Regions from separate parts of the Paenibacillus sp. G34 genome, predicted to be linked through region 1. Evidence: riboswitches for the same ligand, from Rfam matches in the RefSeq annotation. Region 1 holds a riboswitch; the other holds the start of a gene.

What was found. A riboswitch is a leader RNA that binds a small molecule or an ion and turns the genes downstream of it on or off. The one in region 1 is predicted to bind glycine.
Region 2: it holds a riboswitch for glycine, as region 1 does, so the genes downstream of both, sdaAB (L-serine ammonia-lyase, iron-sulfur-dependent subunit beta) here and gcvT (glycine cleavage system aminomethyltransferase GcvT) in region 1, are expected to answer to the same signal.

The regions. Positions count from the first base shown of each region.
Region 1 covers NZ_CM166469.1:4,825,523-4,836,537, reverse strand. Annotated here, with positions in the region: gene gcvPB (aminomethyl-transferring glycine dehydrogenase subunit GcvPB) at 1-1,417, opposite strand, end outside; gene gcvPA (aminomethyl-transferring glycine dehydrogenase subunit GcvPA) at 1,504-2,859, opposite strand; gene gcvT (glycine cleavage system aminomethyltransferase GcvT) at 2,856-3,998, opposite strand; glycine riboswitch at 4,317-4,417, opposite strand; glycine riboswitch at 4,421-4,543, opposite strand; gene gcvH (glycine cleavage system protein GcvH) at 4,890-5,282, shown strand; gene AC1VYS_RS21890 (PTS mannitol transporter subunit IIBC) at 5,723-7,186, shown strand; gene AC1VYS_RS21885 (BglG family transcription antiterminator) at 7,254-9,362, shown strand; gene AC1VYS_RS21880 (PTS mannitol transporter subunit IIA) at 9,364-9,798, shown strand; gene AC1VYS_RS21875 (mannitol-1-phosphate 5-dehydrogenase) at 9,795-10,940, shown strand.
Region 2 covers NZ_CM166469.1:532,156-543,170, forward strand. Annotated here, with positions in the region: gene AC1VYS_RS02540 (LolA family protein) at 1-1,025, shown strand, start outside; glycine riboswitch at 1,316-1,493, shown strand; glycine riboswitch at 1,498-1,636, shown strand; gene sdaAB (L-serine ammonia-lyase, iron-sulfur-dependent subunit beta) at 1,753-2,442, shown strand; gene sdaAA (L-serine ammonia-lyase, iron-sulfur-dependent, subunit alpha) at 2,432-3,388, shown strand; gene AC1VYS_RS02555 (alpha-glycosidase) at 3,655-5,409, opposite strand; gene AC1VYS_RS02560 (response regulator transcription factor) at 5,810-6,493, shown strand; gene AC1VYS_RS02565 (HAMP domain-containing sensor histidine kinase) at 6,595-8,076, shown strand; gene AC1VYS_RS02570 (ABC transporter ATP-binding protein) at 8,187-9,101, shown strand; gene AC1VYS_RS02575 (ABC transporter permease) at 9,098-9,814, shown strand; gene AC1VYS_RS02580 (ABC transporter permease) at 9,816-10,550, shown strand; gene AC1VYS_RS02585 (PAS domain-containing hybrid sensor histidine kinase/response regulator) at 10,854-11,015, shown strand, end outside.

The sequences.
Region 1 (11,015 bases):
ATTCCGGTGTTTCTTCTGCTTCTTTGGCAATACGGATCATTGTATCGATAAATCCGTCCAGCGTCTCTTTGCTCTCGGTTTCCGTTGGCTCAATCATAATGCACTCCTCGACATTAAGCGGGAAGTAGATGGTTGGCGGGTGATACCCAAAGTCCAGCAGGCGTTTGGTTACATCCAGTGTACGCACACCGTACTGTTTCAGGCGGCGGCCTGACATAACAAATTCATGTTTGCACACGCCGGGATAAGGAATCTCGTAATGGGGGGCCAAGCGAGCCATCATATAATTGGCGTTCAGCACAGCGCATTCGGATACGCGACGCAGACCCTCTGGCCCATAGGTGCGAATGTAAGCATAAGCACGAACCAGGATGCCGAAGTTGCCATAATAGGCTTTGACCCGGCCGATCGATTGATTTCCTTCGTAATCCAGAGCGTACATGCCTTGATCATTCTGAACAACCATCGGTTTAGGTAGGAAGGGAATCAGGCGGCTCTTTACACCGACAGGTCCGGCACCAGGGCCACCCCCACCGTGAGGTGTGCTCATCGTTTTATGCAAGTTCAGATGCACCACATCAAAGCCCATATCGCCAGGACGTGTAATGCCCATGATGGCATTGGAGTTGGCTCCGTCATAATACAACAATCCGCCAGCTTCGTGCACGATGGACGCAATCTCTTGAATATCCTTTTCAAACAAACCGAGCGTGTTTGGATTGGTTAGCATGAGTGCTGCGGTATCTGAACCGACTGCAGCACGCAGTGCATCCAGATCGACCAGACCGTCGGCGCGAGACGGAATTGTGACCGTTTCGAATCCCGCTACGGTTGCGCTGGCAGGGTTTGTGCCATGTGAGGAATCCGGAACGATGACCTTGGTACGCAGTTCACCACGGCTTTCGTGATAAGCTCGAATCATCATAAGCCCGGTCCATTCCCCGTGTGCTCCGGCAGCAGGTTGCAGAGTTACGGCATCCATACCTGTCAGACCAGCAAGATCATTTTGTAAAGTATGGAGCAGTTCGAGAGCACCTTGAAGACTGGATTCATGCTGATACGGATGGATTTTGGCAAAACCATTGTAACGTGCTACATCTTCATTAATCTTCGGATTGTATTTCATCGTACAGGAACCAAGTGGATAAAAGCCGTTATCTACCCCGAAGTTGCGGCGGGACAATGCCGTATAATGACGAATAACATCAACCTCGAATACTTCCGGCAACGCGGCCGCTTCCGAGCGCAGCATTTCCCGGGGAATCAACGTGTCAGCATCCTGACGGGGAACATCACATTCCGGCAATGAATAGGCCACGCGACCAGGACTGCTCAATTCGAAAATCAGAGTTTGTTCGGGAGCAACGGACGGTGCGACTTGCGGACTGGTTGAGGTTCCTTGGGCTTCTGAGTCCATTCCAGTCGGCTGATTGACTGACTGAGGTAGGTTAGATGTATCCGGTGAAGTACCCGCAATGTTTGCTTTTGTAGTCGTTTCCTGAGTCACAGCGATCCCTCCAATACACGTGCGAATTCATCGATCTCTTCTTTGCTGCGTCGTTCGGTGACCGCAATGAGCAGATGTCCTGCCAGTTCCGAATATTCACGTCCGAGTTCATAACCGCCGATGAAGCCTGCATCCAGCAGTTTCAGCTGAAGAGCATCCACATCGGTTCCTTCAGGGAGCTGGATGACGAATTCGTTAAACGTAGGGGCAGTAAAAGTGAGGCTCACCCCTGGAATAGCGGCTAACGTATTTCGTGCATAGTAACTCTTCTGCAAATTCAGATCAGCAACATCGATCATGCCTTGTCTTCCCAGGGTAGACATATAGACAGAAGCACTAAGTGCTAACAAAGCCTGATTAGAACAGATGTTGGACGTCGCTTTTTCGCGACGAATATGCTGTTCACGGGCTTGCAGCGTCAGCACGAAACCACGTTTGCCGTTGCGATCGGTTGTCTGGCCGACGATTCGACCAGGAATCCGGCGCATGTGAGCCTGGGACACGGCGAAGTATCCGCAAGTGGGTCCGCCGAGCGATGCGGCGATTCCGAGGGGCTGCGCATCGCCTACAACGATGTCGGCCCCCAGCTTGCCTGGGGCTTCCAGCAAACCGAGCGACAGCGGGTTGGCGCTCACCACGAGCAGTCCTTTGTGCGTGTGCACAAGGTCGGCGGCATGCTTTACATTTTCCACGGCACCAAAAAAGTTCGGGCTTTGAATCATAACCGCTGCGGTATCGTCTGAAATGGCTGCTTGCAGGGCATCCCAGTCTGTAACCCCATCTTTGTAACCAATCTCTACAATCTCAAGACTGAGGCCATGTGCGTACGCCTGCAACACCTGACGGGCTTCCGGGTGAACGGTGCGAGATACGATAAGCTGTTTGCGACGGGTAGCTGCGGCGGCAAGATTGCCTGCTTCCGCAAAGGCCGTTGCACCATCATACATACTCGCATTGGCTACTGCCATACCTGTCAACTCGCAAATATACGATTGAAATTCAAAGATAGCCTGCAATTCTCCTTGGCTGATCTCCGGCTGATAAGGGGTGTAGGCTGTATAGAACTCCGAACGGGAAATGACATGGTTGATGACCGAAGGGATGTGGTGGTCATAGATGCCTGCGCCGAGGAAGCTGGCATGTGTCTCAAAGTTAGCATTGGAGCCAGCCTGTTTCGACATGTGGCGAGTTAAGGCATATTCATCCAGTTTGGAGGAGACAGGCAACTCGCCCTGATAACGAATCTCCTGCGGGATATCTTTGAATAAATCTTCAAGCGTATCCACGCCGATCGTGGCCAGCATTGCGCTCTGGTCTTGTTCTGTCATGGGAATGTAGCGGTGCTTGCTCATGCTTGCTCAGCTCCTTGAGTAGGTGTCTTTGACGTACGTGTCCGTTTATGAAAAGGGGTCTTGACGACCTCGGCTTTCAGCTTTTTGCCACGGATCTCAATCTCCAGCGGAGTGCCTATTGCAGCATACTTGCTGTCAATTAGGGCGAGGCCCAGATTACGCTTCAAGGTTGGGGACTGTGTTCCGGTTGTCACTTCACCGATCTGAACGCCGTCCGCATAGATCGGGTAATGTGGCCGCGGTATGCCACGCTCCAGCACTTCGATGCCAATCAGCTTGCGGGCAGGACCGTCATTTTTTTGTTGCAACAAAGCTTCATGTCCGATAAAAGGTCCGGCATTTAATTTCACGAACATGCCAAGCCCTGCCTCCAGTGGAGAGATGGTGGGTGACAGCTCCTGACCGTACAAAGGCAACTTCGCTTCGAATCGCAGTGTATCACGCGCACCAAGTCCTGCTGGAACGAGGCCTACATCAGCACCGGCTTCCATCAGTCCGTTCCATACGAGGGCCGCCTGATCTGCTGCAACATACAATTCAAAACCATCTTCACCTGTATATCCAGTGCGCGACAGTAGCAACTTTACTCCGCATACCTCGGCATGCTGCACGAAGCGGAACGGTTCAATGGTGCTTGCGTCCACCTCTGAACCTGTGACCTTCGAGAGAATATCGACCGCCAAAGGGCCTTGTATCGCCAGCAACGCCGTTTGCTCGGAATCATTGGTCATGTTCACCCCAGGTATAATGTGCTCCTGCAACCATGCCCAGTCTTTGTCGATATTGGAGGCATTGACGACCAGCATGTAGTGTTGCTCCGCGAGTTTATAGATGAGCAGGTCATCCACCACACCGCCATCGGGGTAACACATCAGCGTGTATTGTGCCTGACCTGGTACAATTGTGGTCACATCGTTAGTCATCATGTGCTGTAAAAAGGCCTCCGCTTGTTCACCCGATACGGTGAATTCGCCCATATGGGATACATCGAACAGTCCGGCGCGCTCACGCACCGCTTCATGTTCCTTTTGAATACCACTAAACTGCACGGGGAGCTCCCAGCCGCCAAAATCAATGCAACGTACGCCTTCATATTGCGCATATAGGGGGAAGAGTGGTGTTCTTAACAAATCAGACATCCAATCACCTCGTTATGGCCTTTAGCGGGCCGAGTATAGAAACACGTTTTAAGAGCCGAGTCTTAATGCTTGGTTCGTTGTAATAAACAAAATATAAAAGCGATGAGATACTAAGTAAAGCTACATCCAAATTATCCAATTAGTTAATTCAAGTTCAATTCCGTCATAAAACAAGTACAGTCATAAGTAAGTTGATCAGTCATTTATAACAGACACGCTTTAGGTAGACGATTCGGTATCCTGCATTTCATTTTTTGGGAAAAAGGAAAAGGACAGGCCAAAGAACCGGCATGCCAAGTAGCACGCTGTATTCTTAGGCTCTGTCCCTTGTACCTGAGAGTTACCCCGCCGTTTATGTAGACAGGTTTCCCCTTGGGTGATCATAACGTCCGAACTGGACGATTAGATGCTCTCCAGAGTTGCGTCCTGTAAAAGTCCTTTTGCCTGAGAGATTCACCCCCGCTTGTCGGTGGTTTACTCCTTCGGCGCCGCCTCATGCACATCCCCAAACCGGGTGTACAGGCAATCTCTCCCTTTACATTCATCCGCGGTTCATACGTAGTCCAATTAACTTCAGTTTCTCTTCTCATTAAAACGTGAATACACTCCTGATGTCAAGAACAATATCATTAAAATAGTGTAAAATACGAATATTTTGTATTGTGAACGTATTAATGTTCGTGTATTTTAAAAGAGTACGCTTACTATTCTAATATTCACCATTATATGCAGAAAGAGTAGCGTAAGGTTACACATGTCGGGGTGTCGAAATTCATATAAATTGTGAGCTAACTTGACATTTGAATCTGAAATGTCATACGCTATTGTCTGGGAAAAAGGTGAAGGTCAAAGAACGCATGCACTCATTAATGAAAAGCGAGGCGGATATCGATGAGCGAATTGAGAAATGATTTCCTGTACAGTGAAGAGCACGAATGGGTGCAAACCGTAGGGGAGGATACCGTACGTATTGGCATTACCGAGTTCGCACAGCATCAGCTGGGTGACATTGTGTTTGTAGAATTGCCTGATCTTGAAGCAAGTGTAAAAGCAGAAGAGAGCATCGGTACGATTGAATCGGTCAAAACGGTGTCGGATCTGTTCTCACCCGTCAGCGGTACCATTATTGCAGTCAATGAAGCTTTGCAGGACTCGCCAGAACTGGTGAACAGCTCTCCTTATGAAGATGGCTGGATGATTGAAATCCGTGTCGATGGAGATATAACAGCTGCTTTAGCTACATTGTTGAATGCGGACGCATATCGTAAACATACGGAGGAGTAAACCAGGCTGATCACCGATTTTTTTGTACTTATGGACATATATATAATCACATATAAATAGATCATTTTATCTCCAAACCTGCGTGAGCTGTGAGCTTATGCAGGTTTTTTTGGTGTGTTTTTGGTGCATTTTGGAGAGTGCTCAAGCAGGAGTGACGTAGATTTCATGAATAAAAACAGTTCGAACCGACCAAGCTATTTTATTGCTTTGCATACTGTATATGAACAAAATCATACCCGGAATAATCCTTGTATATCAAGGGTTTGAGCATATATTCTTATTAAAAAACGATTACATAATCTAATGTTGTCATCATTATTCATGACGAGACTACGCTTTCATTTGATTGAACAGGAAAGGTTTCTCGCTTAGGATTACAGCAAGGGAAGAATGATACCCCTTTCATATTGATAATGACTTGATCCAAGGAGGATAAACCAATGAGTAATTTGGACCAAATGTCCAATTCTAAGGGTGGAATACGTGTAGGTGTACAACGTTTCGGACGGTTCTTGAGCGGCATGGTTATGCCGAATATGGGCGCATTTATTGCTTGGGGACTCATCACCGCGATGTTTATTAAAACAGGATGGTTCCCGAATGCGACGCTAGAACAACTCGTAGGTCCGATGATTAATTATTTGCTGCCACTCTTGATCGGTTACACCGGAGGTACGATGGTCCACGGTCAGCGTGGTGGTGTCGTTGGTGCGATTATGACCATCGGTGTGATTGTAGGTAGTGACATTCCAATGTTCCTCGGTGCAATGATTGCGGGACCGCTCGGAGCATGGGTCATCAAGAAGTTCGACAAATCCATTGAGGGTAAGATTAGAGCCGGGTTTGAGATGCTGGTCAACAACTTCTCGGCAGGAATCATCGGTGGAATTTTGGGCATTATCTCATTGCTCGGGATCGGGCCGGCAGTTGAAGCGATCAGCAAAGTATTATCTGCGGGTGTACAGGGTCTAATGAACCTCGGCTTATTGCCACTCGTCAATCTGATTATTGAACCCGGTAAAGTATTGTTCCTGAACAATGCCATTAACCACGGGATCTTAACACCAATTGCAACAGATCAGGCAAGAGAGCTGGGCCAATCCGTTCTTTACATGCTTGAGTCTAACCCGGGGCCGGGACTAGGTATTTTGCTTGCTTACTGTTTCTTCGGTCGTGGAATGGCGAAATCTTCTGCACCTGGTGCAGTGGTCATTCATTTCTTCGGCGGAATTCACGAAATTTACTTCCCGTACATTCTGATGAGACCGATTCTGATTCTGGCAGCTATTGCCGGCGGTGTCGCTGGTACGTTAACGTTCATGCTGACTGGAGCAGGACTGGTGTCCGCGCCGTCACCGGGTAGTATCATCGCATACTTCCTGTTGACACCAAAAGGTGGATACATCCCAATGCTCGCAGGGGTTATCGTCGCTGCAGTTGTTTCTTTCCTGATTGCCTCTCTGTTACTCAAAACGGGTAAACAGAAGGAAGAAGATCTGGAAGCGGCCTCCAGCCGAATGAAAGACATGAAGAGCCAAGGCAATACAGCAAATGCAGCCATTACGGCGGATAACGGTGAAGCAGACAGAGCAGCGGATATCGCAACATCGGCAGCTTCCAAGGCAAAAACAGATGTGAAAAAGATTGTTTTCTCCTGTGATGCGGGTATGGGTTCAAGTGCCATGGGTGCTTCGATTTTGCGCAAAAAAATGAAAGCTGAAGGAATTGACGTTGCCGTAACCAACACGGCGATCAGTGAAATTCCGCAAGATGCAGACGTTGTCATTACGCAAAAAACACTAACCGATCGTGCACGTACAGTGGCACCGAACGCAGAGCATATATCCATTGACAACTTCCTAAAAAGCCCGGAATACGATGCGCTTGTTGAACGTTTGAAATAAGCGGAGAGCAGACTGCGAACCAGCTTCAAACGAGGGCAGCCGTTTTCCCAGAGCCGGAGGCTGAGATATGAGTATTACTAAAAGACAACGTGAAATTGTGGAATTCCTGCTGGAACACCCCCATGAAGTCACGGCCGGCGAAATCGCCGTTGAAGTAAAAGTGAGTACCCGTACCGTGCATCGTGAGTTGCTGATGATTGAACAGTGGCTTGAACCGCTCGGTATGCGACTCGAAAAAAAGTCGGGAACCGGAATACGTATCGATTCCGGTTCAGATGACCTCAGCGCATTACGCCAGAAGCTGGAAGGTAATGAATATGTAGAGTTTACGCCGGAAGAGCGTAAGCTCTTCATGCTTTGCATCTTGCTGGATGAAGCCGAACCGGTCAAACTGCTCGCACTCGCCTCTGATCTGAAAGTGACGGTCTCGACGGTTACCACGGACTTGGATGATCTGGAGTCACGTATCCGGCAGGCAGGGTTGAAGCTTGTTCGAAGGCGAGGATATGGTGTCAAAATTACCGGAAGTGAAGCGATCCATCGCAGAGCCATTGCAGCGCTCGCTTTGGAAGTGCTGGATGAGTCGGATCTCTTTGGTAGGCAACCTGAACAAGGAGGCTCCATTGTTAATCAAAAATTGCTCAGAATGATCGGTCATAGCGATGTGCTTACCATTGAGAATGCATTATGGCAGCCGGATATCGAATGGCTCGAAAAAATTCCTGAACGGCAGTATATGAAACTGCTAATTCAGTTATCGGTAGCGGTTGTTCGCATTCGCAAAGGTTTTAATATGGGACGTTGTTCGTCAGGAATCAATACGACTGCAACTGAAGGTATATCAGCGGAGCAGCAGGAACAGCGAGTTCCTGTATTCATGGCTTCGCGTCTGTGCGGCGTTCTATACTCACAGCTTGGAGTCACCTTCTCGGAAGAAGAGAGGGCGTATTTTCATCAATTGCTTTCGGAGACAGAGCAGCAGATTCATTCTTCTCGTCTACTTCCGATTGATGATCTGATTCTCATGGACAGAGTGCATTCACTAACGGATCAGATGCAGGAAAGAACAGGTTATGCCTTTCATGAAGATCGTTTGCTTCGCGAAGGGTTAATTACACATATGGTACCTGTTATGGAACGGCTTGAAGGACATCAGCTAATCCGTAATCCGTTATTACAGCAGATTCGCAAGGATTATGACATCCTTTTTGAACAAGTTAAAAAGTCCGTGTTACAGGCATGGCCGGGAGCAGCAGTTCCAGATGAAGAGATCGGTTTTCTCGTGATGCATTTTGGTGCTTCTATTGAACGGCTACGAGCGTTAAAGCAGGAAATTCGGGCGATTGTTGTATGTAACAGTGGCATTGGTTCCTCGCGCATGCTGTCCAGCAGGTTGTCCAAGGAATTTCCGGAAATCCAGATTATAGACAGTGTCTCCTGGTACGAAGCGGCCCGAATGCCAGCCGAGGAATATGATCTGGTGTTATCCACCGTCGATTTGCCAATGGAGGAAGATCAGTATTACAAGGTCAGTCCACTGCTTACAGCAGAGGAAAGTGAAAGTCTGCGGCATTTTATCAAAACAACAACGTTACAGCGGCAACATCGTAAACCCCGTGACAAGGGGAATGAGAACACGAATCATAACAACGCCGACCCGGATGGAATGGAAGCAACCTTGCTCGAAATTGTGCGCATTATCGGTAAGTTTCAGGTACATGCCATGGACAACGCTCATCTTGATTTTGCCCAAAGTGTGCTTGGGATGTGTAAAGTGGCACATCGAACAGGTGTATTGAAAAACCCGGAAGAGGTTGCCAAACTGCTGGAGGTTCGTGAGTCGATGGGAAGTCAGAAGATTCCCGGAACTCAGTTGGCTCTTTTCCATACACGGAGCGAAAGCATCTATAAGCCCTCCATTAGTCTTTTTCAACTTGAGAAACCTTTGCTTCCGACAGCGGAAGACCCGGAAGGTGTCAGCTATGTGCTGCTGATGCTTGGGCCAAAAGAGTTGTCCAAGGAAAGTCTGGAGGTTCTCAGTGAGATTAGTGCGCTGTTGCTGCAAGAAGAGATGATTGCACTGCTAAGTAAGGGGAATCGGGATGAGATTATTCATTACCTGTCCCGTGAGCTGGTTGGATTTTATCGCAGTAAAAATGAAATTGGAGGTCTATAACATGAGTATGTTAACAACAGATAAAGTCATCATGAACGCGACGGCTCAAGATAAATACGAAGCTATTCGCATGGCGGGACAGATTTTGAAGGATGCAGGCCATATCAGTTCGGATTATATTGACAAAATGATTGAGCGTGAGGAGATCGTATCCACCTATGTGGGCAATGGACTGGCTATTCCGCATGGCACGAAAGAATCCAAAGCGTTTATTCTCTCCACCGGAATCTCGGTGATTCAGTTCCCGCAGGGGGTTGATTTTGGAGAAGAAAAAGCATATATGGTCATTGGTATCGCGGCACAAGGCGGCGAACATATGGAGATTCTGACGAGCATCGCGGTGATCTGTGCCGAAGAAGAGAATATGGAAGCACTGCGTTATGCGAAAACGGCTGAGGAAGTAATCACCATCCTAGAAAGTGAAATGGAACTATGAAGGCCCTCCACTTTGGCGCAGGTAACATCGGACGTGGATTTATTGGCTTGATTCTGTCCCGTGCCGGATATCAAGTGACATTCTCGGATGTGAATCAGGAATTGGTCAATGTTCTTCGGAAGCGCGGTGAGTATACCGTGGAGCTTGCCAATGAGAGTAAAGATCAGGAAACGGTTACCGGAGTAACGGCCATTGATGGACGAGAGTTGCAGCAAGTTGCTGAAGCGGTGGCAGAAGCTGATTTGGTTACTACTGCGGTGGGCGTAGGTGTGCTGAAGTATATTGCGCCAGGAATCGCCGAAGGTCTGGAGCTAAGACGACGTGCAGGTTCTGTGCAAAAACCTCTGCATATTATCGCTTGTGAAAATGCCATCGGTGGAAGCTCCCAGCTGAAAGAGCATGTGTATGCTTTGCTGGATGAAAAGGCTCGCGCTTTTGCTGATGAATATGTTTACTTTCCAAATTCGGCCGTAGACCGGATTGTACCGATTCAAAATCATGCAGATCCGCTGCATGTACAGGTGGAACCTTTTTATGAATGGATTGTGGATCGCTCCGAGATGGCGCCTGCGTTTAAACCGATGGATGGCGTCGTTTACGTGGATGATCTGGAACCGTATATCGAGCGCAAATTGTTTACTGTTAATACAGGACACTGCGTTGCGGCATATATCGGTTATGTGCACGGGTATGATACGATCCAGCAGGCGATTGCGGATGAAAAAGTAAAATCTGTGGTATACGGTGCAATGCAGGAAACGGGTCAGGTGTTAGTGAAACGCTTTGGCTTCAACCCGGAGGAGCATGAGCAGTATATTGTGAAAATATTGGGGCGGTTTGTTAATCCCTATCTGACCGATGAGGTAACCCGTGTGGGGCGCTCGCCGCTGCGCAAGCTCTCCCCGAATGATCGGCTCGTTCGTCCGGCACTTCTGGCGCATGCGGACCATATGACGGTGACCCATCTGGCTATGGGCATGGCGGCGGCCTGCAAGTTTGATGTGTCTGATGATCCAGAGGCTGTTGAATTGCAAAGCATGATTCGTGAGAAAGGCGTCGCGGCTGCGCTGTCACACTATACCACTATGGATGAGGAACATCCGGTCCTGGTGGAAGCGGTGAAGCAGTACCATCATATGTAATCGGTTAGTATAACAGTAATCGAAGTGAAGTCTGGCAAAGTGTAATAACGAACTTAAGTATCAAATATAAAGAAA
Region 2 (11,015 bases), 2.2 Mb from region 1:
GTTGTTCCGAAAAGGAACTGCTTGGCATGTCAGGAGACGACATGATTGATAAAATTATTACTGCCGAGTCGGAGCAAGCATCCTACTACGCAGAAGGTGTATTGAAGATGTGGACAGATGAGCAGATTACAAACACGATACAAGTGAAAGAATGGGTGGACGGAAAAACAGGACAAAAGCGGATTGAAACAGAGGACGGTGGGAATGTAAGCTATGCGGTTCACAGCGGGCCTGAGATTCTGCTCTATGAAAAAGAGGCAAAAACTGCATTTTCGATGGACTCATCAGCGCTCCAGCAAGAACCTAACCCAACGCAGAAGCAAATGCTGCTAGATCAACTGGAACGAATGCGTGATACTCACAACGTGAAGATGCTGGGGCAAGAAAAACTTCAAAATCGTGAAGTAATGCATATCGAATTGACTCCTAAGGAGGGAAATTCATTGTTGATGTCATCCCAGTATTGGATAGATCCCAAGAAATGGACGGTCGTTAAAGCGACCAGTACGTATGGCGATACCAAATCCGAGATTCTGTATGACGTAATTGATTATAATCCTGAGTTCACGGATCAGACATTTACATTGGACATTCCCGCAGACGTTGAAGTGAAAAAAATGAATGATGTAATGAATAACAAAGTGATTACAATGGAAGAAGCCGAGAAGGCCCTAGGAAAGCCATTCTTACAATACGCGGAGGAAGATCTGCAATTATCGAGAATCGAGATGACTTCTTCCATGGGTGAACATAGCCGGGATGAGGTAACGTTATACTATGTGAAGGATAACAAACCAGAACTCAGCATGACCATATTTAAAGCACCAGAGGAAAACGTAGATGAAAAGCTGCTTCCAGAGGAAAAGAAAGTTAACATTCGTGATACAGAAGGTTCATACATGTCTATAATTCGGAACTTGTCGTGGAGTGAGGATGGTCTTCGTTATTCGGTCATGGGAGAGAATGAAACATGGACAGAAGAAAAACTACAGTCGTGGGCTGAATCTCTACAGTTTTCGAAGTAAGGTGACTAATATGCGAGTGCGGGAACGCTGAACATTACGATCAGAGGATGCATATAAATATAGAAATTATAGAGATAGATGTAGAAAATATAAATCTTTATTTCCCAGGTATAACCTGCCTTGGCAATCCTGTTGAATCGTTATTTTCCGCTATCCAGAGATCTTACAATACAGGTCCGTATGATTACGTCACTTTTGTTGACATATACAGTGCGGCATATTACGCTGTATATGATTGAATACATGCCAGAATGATTAACTTTTATAATGAATGAACAGAATACAGCGAATGATAACGAGCGGGAGAGACCTAAGTGGGCTGAATAAGTACGGTACAGATCAGTATGTTGCATTGTAGAGATGCTGCGAAAACGTACTTTAGTAGGTCCGCTTAAGGCACCGAAGGAGCAAGTGGTTATGCACCCGGCATAACTGTTAATCTCTCAGGTAAACGTACCGTCGTTGGACGCAACTCTGGAGAGTGCGCGAAAGAAGCGCCACCCAAGGGGAATATGATGGGTTAGCACGCTGAACAGACTCGTATGTGAATGTACTTGATCTTGTTCTGCCCGGTGCTGCGATCATGAAACTCTCAGGTATCAAGGACAGAGAGAGGGCGAGTGGCCTTCTTCTGTCCTTTTTTCATGTCATCATTCAGTAAATCAGGAACATAATGGTGGTCTTCTTGTCTGGAGAACGATGACGAAACCAATTGGAGGGTTATAAGGTGCGATTTAAAGATGTTTTTTCAATTATTGGTCCTTCTATGACGGGGCCATCCAGTTCACATACAGCAGGGGCTGCAAGACTGGGCCGAATTGCGCGGCAGTGGCTGGGATGCACTCCGGAACGAGCTCGGCTTACATTATACGGCTCATTTGCAGATACCTATCAGGGACACGGCACCGATCTGGCTCTAATCGGAGGTTTGCTGGGCTACGTTACGGATGATCCGCGTATACCAGATGCAGAACAGTTTGCAGTTGAAGCAGGTATGGAAGTTGAATTTTACACCAGTGGTCTGCCAGCTCCTCACCCAAACACAGTTAAGATTGAATTGTGGCACGGCGAACGGGAATGCTCATTAATAGGCGCGTCTATCGGTGGCGGTAGCGTGTCTGTCCATGCACTGAATGATTTTCGTGTACAGATCAGCGGGGAGTTTCCAACACTTGTTTTGCGTCATGCGGATAAAGCAGGTGTTCTGGCATCCGTAACCTCGGCAATCAGCTCCTCTGGAGTGAACATCGGGTATATGCAAGTAGATAGGAAAGCTCGTGACGGTGAAGCTCTTACTGCAATGGAGATGGATGCTCCTCCAAGTGAAGAGATTTTGAATAAATTGCGTTCACTGGATCATGTGCTGAACATTCGTGTGATTGATCTAAAGCGAGGGGGGGATCCGAATGCGATTTAAACATTTGCATGAATTGAATACCATCTGTACTGCGGAGTCCAAAACAATTGCACAGCTGATGATTGAAGAGCAGGTACAGGAGACGAATACACCGGAAGCTGACGTGGTGAAGCAGATGTCGGAGTACTATCAGGTGATGAAGGAAGCCGTTCATAAAGGACTTACAGAAGATACAACCTCACGTAGCGGACTGACAGGCGGAGACGGGAAAAAGATGGCCGAATACATTCGCCAAGGCGAGACATGCTCTGGTGATGCTTCTGCCCTTGCTATGGCCTATGCACTGTGTGTATCGGAAGTGAATGCCTCCATGGGACGTATTGTGGCTACGCCGACGGCAGGATCTTGTGGCATCATTCCGGGGGTGTTTATTAGCTCACAGGAACGCTTCGGTTGGACGGATGAACATTTGGTGAATGGATTGTTCTGCGCCGGAGCCATCGGATACGTGATTGCCAACAATTCGTTTATCTCTGGTGCCGAGGGTGGTTGCCAGGCAGAAGTCGGGTCTGCGATTGGCATGGCTGCCGGTGCGATGGTCGAACTTCGTGGAGGAACACCGGAGCAGGTCGTGCATGCAGTGGGATTGGCTTTGAAAAATACATTAGGCCTTATCTGCGATCCAGTTGCCGGCCTTGTAGAGATTCCTTGTATCGTGCGCAACGGACTCGGAGCCGTTACTGCACTGGCTGCGGCTGATATGGCGCTCGCTGGGGTGCGCAGTGCCATTCCGTCGGACGAAGTTATCGACGTTATGCTAGAGGTGGGCAGTGCCATGCCAAGCCGCCACCGCGAGACAGCGCAAGGAGGGCTGGCCCAGACACCTACAGGCCGCAAGATGATGGAGAAGCTGGCCAAACCTAAGGCGAAGCGGGCGGAGCCGGAAGAGACATCAGAAACACATTCAGCAGCATCAGGAGTACAACCAGAAATGGATGAGAAGTAATAAGAGCTTGCCGGATCATGGGATCAGGCATTGATTCGGGGTGTTTATCGACTAGTGAAAGTAGATAATGGGGTCGTTACACCATATAACACGAATAAATTACAATATACAAGCGTCCTTCAACCTGAATAGCTCAGGTTCGCAGAACGCTTGTTTTAATTTAGTTTGGTTTGGGATCAAAGATGAGCCAAGCTATTTATCTTCTATCAACAGTCCAAAAGGCGAGGTAGACGTTTTTATTTCAGACCTTTGCAATGCACCTTGCTCTACTCTACTTCGGTGCACATAACTGCATAGCCGTAGGCAGGCAGTTCGATTGCAAGCACGCCATTGTCTAGAGCTGTGCGATGATTACCTTCAAACAGCTCAGTCCAAGGCTGGCTTCCTGCATCCAGTTCAACGATGGCGGTTTCCTCCGAACGGTTGAACAGAACCAGAACGCGCTCATCTGCACTTTGGCGTTCCATCACAATCTGACTGCCACCTGCCTGAGCTTGCAGGAAACGAACCGTGCCTTCTGCACGCAGTGCAGGATGGGCATGACGTAGAGCAATCAACTTCTGATAAAAGCCGAGTAACTCCCGATCTTGCTTCGTTTCATCCCATTCCATGCATTTACGGCATCCCGGATCATGTTCACCGTCGAGGCCAATCTCGTCACCATAATAGATGCAGGGTGTCCCCATGTAAGTGAATTGGAACAAGGCAGCAAGTCTCATCTTGCGTTGATCCCCTTCGCATAGCGTAAGCAGGCGAGGTGTATCGTGACTATCCAGTAGGTTAAACGCCACCTCGCTTGCCTGGAGCGGATAGCGGGATAACTGGCGACCAATGGCATGGGCAAATTGTTCGGCGTGCATCTTGTCTTCCACAAAGAAAGAATTTACGGCTGCGGTAAAGGGGTAGTTCATCGCGGCATCGAACTGATCACCCTGCAACCAGGCAGAAGATTCGTTCCATATCTCGCCCAGAATGTAGGCGTCCGGGTTGGCTGCCTTGACGACACGTCTGAAATCCCGCCAGAAGGCATCATCCACTTCATCGGCTACATCGAGGCGCCAGCCGTCGGTGCCTACTTCTTTAATCCAATATTCGGCTACCTCCAGCAAGTATGCCTTCACATCGGGATTCTCCGTATTCAGCTTAGGCATATGGGCTTCAAAGCCGAATGTCTCATAGGTCGGAATGCCATCCTTCACGTCCAGCGGGAATTCATGCACATGGAACCAGTCTTTGTATTTGGAATCGGAACCATATTTTTGCACGTCGAGGAATGGGGCGAACGTTTTGCCTGAATGATTGAACACCGCATCGAGCAGTACACGAATGCCACGCTCATGACAAAGCTTCACCAAACGTTTCACTGTATCTGCATCACCGAAATGACGGTCTACACGAAGATAGTCTTCGGTATCATATTTATGATTGGTTGTAGCCTCGAAGATCGGAGTAAAGTAGATTGCGTTGATACCTAGTTCACTGAGGTAATCGAGATGATTGATCACACCTTGTAGATCACCGCCAAAGAAGTTGAAAGGCGTAGGTTCGCCGCCCCAAGGTTCGATTTCCTTGGGATTAATTGAAGCGTCGCCATTTGCGAATCGCTCGGGAAAAATCTGATAAAACACGGCATCTTTTACCCACGCTGGGGGTGTAAAAACAGCTCCGGCATGAATATAAGGGAACTGGAACATGCGGCCCGGATCACCCGGCTCTTCTTCCTGGAAGTCCGTCTCGGTCATCCAGATCTGTTCATTGCCACTTTTGAGCAAAAAGGCATACTTCAATCGATGATACGGCGGTTTCACTTCCCCTTCGTAGTAGTCAAACATAGAGTCTGACGTGAGTTTGGACAAAGGAACCATATCTCGGGTTTCTTCCCATGCATATTTGTCTCCTGTCAGAGCATACACCTCGGTGAGATCATTCTTTTTGGCACGCAGACGCAGGCGGATGGTATCCTGATCATAGGCGTAAGCCCAGTTCCGTTTGGGTTGATGAAATATAGCTTCGAGCAGCATGTGAAATTCCTCCCATCAGATGTAAGTGAAGTATGAAAAGTTAAAAATATCAGACATTCAGGAAGTGCGTAGAATATGTAGATCGTAACTATTGAAACATGTGGCCTCATACTACGTGACTGCAGATTGCGTTATAATGAAGGTATAAAAATTGCGTTATAATAATGGTATAAAAAGAGAGGGCTGGCTCCAAACGAGTCAATTTGAGATGTCTATCGAGCCAAGTTAACGGACATTCAGACATTGTAGCTTGTGCAGCTGGGCTTACATTTAATCTGGCGAGGAAGCGTCTCTACTTCGAAATTAAAGTCACAATATCAAAATTAAAATCAATACAGATAAGCAACTTTGCCCAGATATATCATTAACCCAAGAGGATGGAAAGGAAACGAGTACATAGATGAAAACTAAACTGTTATACATTGAGGATGATACGGAAATTGCAACATGGGTGAGGGAGGATCTGGAGGAGCGTGGCTATGAGGTCGTCTGGCTTGGGAGTGGTGAAGGCGCCGCTGAGGCTGCGTTAGACTGTTCTCTGGTCATATTAGATGTTATGTTGCCGGGACTTGACGGTTTTACGGTAGGGCAACGTTTGAAAAAAGAACATCCTGCTGTGCCCATCGTCATGCTCTCGGCCAGAACATCCATTGATGACAAGTTGCATGGGCTTGATTTTGCCGATGATTATGTGACCAAACCGTTCCATCCGGACGAGCTTGCTGCGCGGATCGAGGTTCAGCTGCGGAAGGCAGGCACGGTGGTATCCAGTGAAGCTGTTCTTACACTTGATCATCTGTCGATCTATGAGCAAGATAACCGGATCGTTAATGAGCAGACGGGAGAAGAGATTATACTATCAGGCAAACAGTTCCACATCTTCGCTTATTTGCTCCGGCATATGGGCATGATCCGTACCAAAGAACAGATTTATGAAGCGGTCTGGAACGAGCCATATCTGGACGGAGACAAAACGTTAATGGTGCATATCCGGCATTTGCGCGAGAAGCTTGAGCTTGATCCAGCGAATCCGGTTATTATTCAGACCGTGCGCGGTGTGGGTTATCGCGTGAAGAAGCCATGATCAAGTGGGTGAAAGAACGGAAGGCCAGAAAGTCTGAACAAAACAGAGAAAGCAACAAGGGGCGGCCTATGCGGCCCAAAATAAAGTTTGGACGATCTCTGATGTCCAGATATATGCTTCTGATATTGGCTGCTGTACTGTTTGTACCTGTTGTGGTTCCTGTGGTAGCTACGGTTTTCGTTGTAATTATCAATCATGTAAATCCTGTTGAAGATGCGCCGTATGGTAACTCTGATCAAATCACCAGCCTGTGGGCCATTGAGTCTAAAAAGCTGGATGGAGCATCTGATTCAATGATTAAAGCCCGAATGAAAGAGCTACAGAAGAAGTACCCCAAATCTGCCATGTATCGTGTAGATGCAACAGGCCGAACGACAATGGTGCTTGGTGGAGAAGAGACGGAAATGTCGAAGTCGAGGTCATCCAAACCTCTGGACACCACATCGGGGGAGCCGGAGGCTCCAAGTACAGATGTTTTGTTGAAATGGCTTTTGCCAACCGGCAAGACGGAAGAGACCCGGATTCCTGCAATATGGACCGCCAATCACACGGTGGAGTTCATGAAAAAAGCAAATTTTCGCGATCCTCTAACCGTTGTTGCTTTTATTGGTGGAGGGAATGTAAATAAGGGGCAAGGGTTTATGGTCATTGAAATCCCTCGTAACATGCTCCAGAATTCCTCCAGTAACGGGCTACTCGAGTTCGTCTATTTTGGGGCGGTTATGCTGATTGTATTTATGATCTTTATCATTATGTCCGTTCTATTCTTCGCTAAAATCCGCAAAAGGCTGATTCATTTGCAGTCAGCAATGGTCACTCCGAGTAAGGAGGGTATACCGCTTCCTGTAGATGTTCGGAGGTCGGATGAGATTGGACATTTGGAGGAATCTTTTAACCAGATGGTTCAGCAGTTAACGGGCAGCCGCCGGCGTGAGCGGGAAGAAGAGCAGCTACGTAAACGGTTGGTTGCCGGATTGTCTCATGACCTGAGAACACCACTCACAGTAATTCGAGGACATATGCATGCACTGAACAAAGAAATCCTCAGCGAACAAGGTGTTCATGCGCTGAGCCGTATGGAAGGCAAAATGCAAGATCTCGGGGAATTGATTGATAACATGCTCTCTTTTAATCTGCTGGCTAGTGGAAGGTATACATTAAAGCTGGAGCGGAGAGATGTGCTGCGGATGATTAGAGAAGCTGCAGCCTCCTGGTACCCGGTGTGGGAGAAAGAGGAGTTCGATATCGATATCGATCTGCCGGAAACCCCGTTAATTTGGGATGTAGATGAGCAAGGCTTAAGACGTGTGCTGGATAATCTGTTCCAAAATGTAGTTCGTCATGCGGCGAGCGGCAAGTTTATTCGCATATCCACCGAGCAGATACAAGGCCAAACTGCCATAGTGATCGAGGATCACGGGCCAGGGATTCAGCCGGATTCAGGTACCAAAGGCACAGGACTTGGCTTGTCTATTGTAGATCTGTTGATTCGGGAGATGGGGCTACGGAAGCGAGTGGATAGCTCGGATAGCGGTGTCCGAACCTATCTGTACAGCGGAAAAGATGACGAACTGGAGCTTTAAGGAACTTTAAGCCGCAGGCAGCAGAGATTTCTCTTTTTAAACTAAACTTAAACTTGGACGTACGCTTGCTTTAACCTTGGAGGGTTACGATAGTTCCGAGGTGATTAATGGTGAGTGAAAATATTATTCAAACAGCGAATTTATGGAAAACATACAAGGACCGTGCTGCGGTTCGTGAACTTGACCTTCATATTAAAAAGGGAGATATCTACGGCTTCCTTGGTCCCAACGGGGCCGGCAAAACAACAACGATCCGTATGCTTCTTGGATTGATCAAACCGACCAAAGGTGTCATCCGGGTTTTCGACAAAGATATTCGGAAGGAACGCATGGATATTTTACGTCGCGTAGGTTCTCTAGTGGAGTACCCTTCCTATTATGGACATCTGAATGCGGTAGAGAATCTTGAAGTGTTGCGTCGTATTATCAATGTGCCGAAATCAAGAATTGCCGAAGTGCTATCCATTGTTGATCTGACGAAAGATGCTAAACGCGCCGTAAAAGGATACTCTCTCGGGATGAAACAGCGTCTGGGTATTGCCAGTGCACTATTAGGCGACCCGGAGCTACTTATTCTGGATGAGCCAACAAACGGACTCGACCCGGCAGGTATTCAGGAGATTCGAGAGCTCATCAAACGCATGCCGCTGGAGCATGGCATTACCGTTCTTGTATCCAGTCACTTGCTGAGTGAAGTGGAGCAGATGGCGAGCCGTGTCGGCATCATACGAGATGGCAAAATGGTGATGCAGGATACGATGGCGAGTCTGCACAGTCAGACAGGCAGCTCGATCAGGCTCACGGTATCGGAACCGGAGGCAGCCATGAAGCTTGCTCGTGAGCAGGGACAATTTGGTCAGAGACAGGGTGCGGAGCTTACCTTTCCCTATATGGATAACAGCGCAGTGGCGCTACTGGTACGCCGTTTGATTGAACAGGATCATGATGTATACCGGGTTGAAGAACAGAGACAGTCTTTGGAGGATCTCTTCATGCGTGTCATTGGCGAGGGGGCTTCCCTATGACAGGACGTGCATTATCGGCCGACTGGCTTAAAATTCGTGGCAAAGGCATCTGGTTTCTGGTGTTTTTGGCCCCGATTGGATTAACAGCAATGCAGGCACTAAATTTCGGATTGCGACTGGATTATCTGAAAGAGCAGTATGCGGACAATTTGTGGGGAGGTCTGCTGGGTAACGTGGTTGTTTTTGTGCCGCTCGCTTTAATGCTGGGCGCAACCATTTTAAGTTCGATGATCGCCGGAATAGAGCATGAACAGGGGTCGTGGAAGCAACTTCTGGCCATGCCGATTCAAAGACCAGCTGTCTATCTTGCAAAGTTTCTGCTGGCTTGTGTGCTGCTAATGATCTCATGTTTATTGTTAACCGTGGGTGTTGTTGGACTTGGGCTTGTGCTTGGTTTCGATGCCAAAGAAATTCCTTGGACACAGGCACTGAAGCTGGGGCTTATGCCGCTTGCTGGTGCACTGCCGGTGTTATCTATTGAGTTATGGTTTACGCTGGTATCCAAAAATCAGGCGCTACCGGTTACATTTGGTATTATTCTTGCCATCACCGGTATGTTCTCTCTCAGCATCTCTCCCCAATTCCCACTGGCTTGGGCACAGATGGCGTGGAGTGCCCCTAACGCGTATCTGTACGCAGGAATGGGTGCAGGTTTAGGCATCATCATTCTGCTGACAGGCATGATGCACTTCAGCCGGAAGGATGTGGCCTGATATGAATTTTGCGACAACCTATCTTCGTATCTTATCAGCGGAACGTTTGAAAATGGCCAAATCGCCAATCTCGCTTTTGGTCCTGATCAGTCCTTTAATCGCACTGCTCATCGGTCTGCTCTCTTCCCCATCGGGTGATTGGATTGCATTGATGTCAGCGATGGTGATGATTCACGGTATGCTTTTGTTGCCAATGCTGACAGGTGTGTTCACCTCATTTGTATGTCGCTTTGAACATGCGGGAGGTGGATGGAAACAGCTCTTGGTTCTGCCACTTACACGTACAGGTGTGTATTTAGGTAAATTCACAATTGTGTTACTGCTCTTGGCATTTACACAGTTGCTTTTATTGGGAAGCATCGTATTGACAGGGTTGATTCATGGGATGGCATCACCGGTGCCTTGGGAATTCCTTGTGAGCAAAATGCTGCTTGGACTTCTGGCATGTATCCCGCTGGCGGCATTACAGATGTTTGTGTCCCTGGTCTGGAGCAGCTTCGCCGCGCCGCTTGCCTTGAACTTCGCGCTCACGATACCTAACATTCTGGTTGCAAACTCCGCAACATACGGCCCATATTATCCATGGGCACAGCCGATGATTCTTATGCTTCCCATTGAGGGAACAGGGTTCGGTGCGTTCAATGTTCCCCTGGGTACACTTTTAACCGTAGTTGGTGGCAGTGCCGTGCTGTTTATTGCGATCGGTCTGATCTATTTTTCCAAGAAGGAAGTATAAAGTAGTTGTGCAATGAGAATAATCAATAAATCTCCCCTGAGGCTGGGCATCCAATGAACTGGCGTGCCCGCAGCCTCAGTTTTTTTGTGTTTACGCTTAGAATGAATATCCCAATTTTTTCATCCAGATTTAAGTGAATTTTATCCTCTAATATAAGCAAAATTAGACGAGAATCTGGTAAAATAAAAAAAGCTGTTTCTAGTTAGGCGAACATGGTTATTCGAGGGTAAGCCTGTTTACAGCCAAAAGTGGCGCAAACTCATTGTGAAAAGAAGATTTGGCTGAGAAAAGAGGGGTAGGCCTTTGGATCGTAATAAAACGGAAACCCTGAAACGAATTATTTCTGAGGGTAGCTCTTACCGATCATTGTTTTTTAATCACCCGGATGCCATCTATGTCATGGACATTGAAGGGAATCATATCGATGCGAACCCTTCCTTTGAACGGTTATCCGGCTACAAGATT